DNA from 2 places in the Agrobacterium sp. O3.4 genome. Region 2 is predicted to be linked to the other one. Evidence: riboswitches for the same ligand, from Rfam matches in the RefSeq annotation. Region 2 holds a riboswitch; the other holds the start of a gene.
The links. Region 2 has a riboswitch for glycine ahead of M0412_RS05510 (LysR family transcriptional regulator). Riboswitches for the same ligand answer to the same signal wherever they lie in the genome.
Positions count from the first base shown of each region.

Region 1: another riboswitch for glycine. It lies ahead of M0412_RS25810 (D-amino acid dehydrogenase); the one in region 2 lies ahead of M0412_RS05510 (LysR family transcriptional regulator).

Region 1 is NZ_JALPZP010000011.1:24,942-27,343, reverse strand. It holds gene M0412_RS25810 (D-amino acid dehydrogenase) at 1-1,140, opposite strand, end outside; glycine riboswitch at 1,266-1,354, opposite strand; gene M0412_RS25805 (D-2-hydroxyacid dehydrogenase) at 1,469-2,402, shown strand, end outside.
Region 2 is NZ_JALPZP010000001.1:1,144,271-1,146,672, forward strand. It holds gene M0412_RS05505 (L,D-transpeptidase) at 1-576, shown strand, start outside; glycine riboswitch at 748-841, shown strand; gene M0412_RS05510 (LysR family transcriptional regulator) at 1,292-2,143, shown strand; gene M0412_RS05515 (penicillin-binding protein 2) at 2,301-2,402, shown strand, end outside.

The sequences.
Region 1 (2,402 bases), on a different contig from region 2:
GAAAACGTTGGGACGGCAGCCCTTTTTTATCCGTGGCATCATGTTCGGCATCATGGGGCGAAGGCCCGCCCAAGGCACGACGCGGGATGTCGAGGCCTCTGGAAAGAGCGTGCGCACCCAATCTACCAAGGGTTTGATGCGATCATGTCTAATATCGCGATTGATACCGTTGAACTCCGCCGTACCGGCGACTCGGAACCGGTCGTTTCCAAGACGGCTCGTGACGATCTTTGCCCGGTCGTCGAGTAGGCTGACCCAGGGAGCGCCGTTCTGGCTTCGCTCGTCATCGAGATGAACCGTGATCGAGTAGCCTTTTACCGGATAGACATTTATTCGATCGCCGAGCATCCCAGCGATTTTCCTGCTGCCGACGCCAGCACATACAACCACGCCGTCAGCCGTCAGGACGTTGCTTGAGCTTCCAGGGTTTTCGGCAGGCTTCCAGTAAACAGTCGTGCTTTCTCCGGATTCTACCCGTTGGATTTCCGTGTCGAAAAGGAAATTCACGCCGCGTTTCATACATGCCTTGGCAAGGCCGCGCGTGAATTTGTGGATGTCTCCTGTGGAATCCGACGGCGTAAAGAAGCCGCCGTAGAAATTACCGACCAACGCGGGTTCGATCGCCTTGATTTCCTCTTGCGATACGGATCTCCGGTCCAGGCCGCCCTCGGTCAGCATCGCGTTCACCTTGCCGGCATAATCAAAGCTCGGTTTGTCATAGTAGACATGGAGGATGCCCCGCTTTTCGAGGTCGAACTCAATCTTCTCGCGATCGGCTATTTCGAACATGTGCTGACGCGCAGCGATTGCGAGCCGCGTAGTCTCGATCGTATTGGTGCGATATCCGCCTATGCCCCCCACAAATTCCCCCATCCAGGAATATTTGTGCCAGCTCGGGGTAGGGTTCATGAGAAGCGGCGCGTCGCTTTTGAGCATCCATTTGATGCCTTTCAAGACCGTAGACCAATGATTCCAGACCTCAGCATTGCTTGCAGAAAGCTGTCCGCCATTGGCAAACGAGGTCTCCATCGCGGGATAACGATTGCGGTCGATAACGGTAACGTCGAAACCGCGGCGTGAAAGCGCGTAAGCAGTTGTCACGCCGGTAATACCGGCGCCTAATACAGCGATATGGGGCACTTTTGTCTCCAACAGTTGGTGCCGGGGCTTCGCCAGCCCCATAGCCCCCAATCTGTCTTTTTACCTGAGAGCTTTTCCCCACGGGGGTCCCCTTCGGTGGACGCGAGCGCCTCTCTCCAGATCGTTCAAACTGTGCAGTCTTGGTTGCCTGAGAGTTTCCTGGGGGGTTGCTCCTTCGGCGTGGCGTCGGTGCCATCTCTCCTGCACGGCCTTCGAACACCCTTAGGGTACTCACATGTTTGGATCTTGCGCAAGTCCTTCGTATCGGAAATTATTAAATTGGCACACAAATTGCATCTACATAACAAATAACCTTAAAGGATTGATTATGCGTGATTTTTCCGTATACGTGGAAAACGCCGTGCCGCCCGGGTCCCCCTACTTCGTCTCGGAACCCGCTGTTCTCAAGGCTTTAGGAGCGGTAGCGGGATTTGCAGAAGTGCGATCATTCAACGCTCAATTTCCCGACTACCAGGCGCTAGAAGCCGCAGACTATTTCGTCGGCTCCGGATTCGATACCGCGCGCCTCAAAGTCCACGGCAAGCGCCTGCGTGTGGTTCATTGCACAAGTGCTGGCGTCGAGAAGTATATGCCGCTCGACTGGCTTCCGAACGGAGCGGTCCTGACAAACAGCAGCGGCGTACACGCGAAGAAGGGCGGCGCTTTCGGCTTAATGACCGTTCTCATGTTGTGCGAGGGCGTGCCGCGACACATTCAAAATCAGCGGCTCCATCGCTGGGACAATCGCCTCGCGACGGGGATCGATACGAAGACCATAGTCTTCGTAGGTTTTGGAGCGCTCGGCACCGCGATTGCGGACCGTTTGCGCCCGTTCGGCCCGCGGATTGTAGCAGTCACCCGTTCAGGTAAGACCAGTCCATCGGCCGATGAGGTATTCACCGTCGCAGATCTTGACCAGGCGCTTACCCTGGCCGACTGCCTTGTCGTCAGCTGCCCTCTCACTGCCTCGACCAAGGGGCTCATCGGTGAAAAGCAACTGGCCCTGATGAAACCAGGCGCGTCTTTGTTCAACATCGCGCGAGGTCCTCTCGTCGATACGGGGCCCCTCATCAGGGCGCTCGTCGATGGCCGTCTGAGCGGTGCTGCGCTGGACGTCTTCGACGAGGAACCCCTGTCGGCCGACAGTCAGCTGTGGGATGTACCCAACCTGATCATCTTCCCGCATATTTCCTGTGACGACGCCGACGGATACGTCGACCGTTGCCTTTCGATCTTCGCTGACAACATTGGCAGGGACCTGC
Region 2 (2,402 bases):
AACGGGCCAAAGCCTGCGGGTACCGGTTTTGCTTACGACGAGATTTATGCTGCGCTTACGGATGGTGGCTTTGACGTTCCAGCTGTCAATTACCGCGCCATCGACCCACAATATCTCCGACAGGAGGTTGAATACATCACCGCAGAGCCCGCCTATTCAATTGTCGTAGATACAAATGAGAGGTTCCTCTACTGGGTTCTCCCCCGTGGCCGAGCCATACGTTACGGCGTAGGGCTTGGAACTCAGGGCCGATCATGGAAAGGGCGCGCTGTCGTTCAATGGAAGCAGAAATGGCCAAGATGGAAGGCGCCGGAGGATATGATCGCCCGTAATCCTGAACTCAAGCCATACGGTGTTGAAGCAGGCGGAATGGCCCCCGGCCCCCGGAATCCTCTGGGTGCGCGCGCCATGTACATTTTCCAGAACGGCAAGGATACGCTCTATCGTATTCATGGATCACCGAGCTGGAGAACCATAGGTAAAAATTCGTCCTCGGGTTGCGTCAGGATGCTGATGCAGGATGCGATCGATCTTTATGACCGAGTGAAGGGAAAAACGCCGCTTTTGGTCATCTGATAGCGTCAATTTGAGCGCGCAGTGACTAAGAATAACCGCTGCGGGTCAAATTTACGCCATAAACGGCACCATATTTCGCGTCGTTCGGTTTAGCGGATCTAGGGCCTTTCGGTCTTGGAAACGCCAGATCACAGCGCTCCAAACCTCGCGACAGAGGCATGGGGCAACACATATCGAGCAGCGGGAGAGACCGATATCTCCCGACATCGGCGCCGACGGAGCAACCACCCCGGAAACTCTCAGGCAAAAGGACCGCTGCAAGATCATACAAACTCTGAAAAGCGAGCTGATGCTCGCGCCGATGGTGTAAGTTCGCCGAAACAAGGTGAGCGAATCTCTCAGGCCAATGACAGAGGGGGTGCCAAAAGCCCAGGAAAAGGGCAAGGAGCACCTATGGCTGGAAGTCACCCTTCCCTATCGACAGTCGATTGCGTTGACGCAGTTTCAAGATCATTTTCAGTGTCGATGACGGCAATTGCATTTGCTGCATACGGCCTTGACAGGCGTGGCGCATTCCGGCGCGCCGTCGCTCGTGTCAGCCGGCTTCAGCTGAGGCATTTCACCCCGGTCCCCTTCAAAATTTGAACAGCTCCACGCGGTTTTACCGGGCAACGGCGCTCGACAGGTGTGGTGCAAACACCTCGCGACCTGCCTTCTCGCGGTGAGACCGCTATGCGGTTCTCGTACGAACACTACCTAATTCAGGAAATTTAAAATGGTCGATTGGGAAGATTTGCGATTTTTCTCCGCCTTCGCTCACCACGGCTCCATCACGGCAACCGCCAAGGCGCTACGCGTCGATCATACGACTGTCAGTCGGCGCATCACATCGCTGGAAACCTCGCTTTCGGTGAAGCTCGTGGATCGCAGGCCACGATCATATGTACTGACCGATATGGGCCGCGACGTCGCGAACTTCGCCGAGGAAATGAGCAGGTCTGCATTTGCTCTGAGCCGTTGCGCTGGTTCCGGCCAGAACGGTATCGAAGGTGATATCGTGGTATCCGCCCCGCCATCGCTGCTCTACAGCTTCATTGCACCGCAAATCTCCACGCTGCAATCTCAGCATCCTGACGTAAGGCTCCGTCTTGTCGGCACCATGGAGGCCATGTCCCTCTCCAAGGGAGAAGCGGATATTGCCATCAGCCTCAAGCGGCCGAGCGAAGCCACACTGGTTGCGCGCCGCCTTGGACAATTGTCCTATTTCCTCTATGCCGATCCTGCCTACCCGACGAGAAATGGCCCCCCTCTTTACATCAGTTACGACGATACCATGCGGGAGTCGGATCACTATCGCTGGCTTGATGACAGGCTTTCGGCCGACGAGGTTTTCATGTGCAGCAACGATCTGCGCATACAGGCTGCCGCCGCCGCGGGCGGGTGTGGAGTGGCACTGCTGCCCGCCTACCTCGCCGCCGAACATGGTCTTGTGAGATTCGATCCACTCGATCCAGGCATCAGGATCGACGTATGGCTGGTGATCCACGAAGACGTGCGCGACACGCCACGCATACGTGTTGCCATGGACTTCATAAGTGAAAGCCTCAAGCCCTTGTGGCGTTCCTGATTATGCGCAGATCGAGCCTGCGCCATTGCCGAATTTTCCGGGATTTGGCGCGGTGTAAAATGCCGCGTGACAGGGTCTGTCCTGCACGCGTGCAGTGACCGGTTGGACCCGCCCGCCTTCCCACCCTATTCCCGACGCGTGAGCGTGGAGTATTTTCATGTCTTTGATTGCTCGTTACAGGAAAGGTACCATTGGATACCTTGTTCTTCCTGCGAAAAAACGCAGCGTAAAGTCTTCCACTCGAAATCGTCAGCGGGTG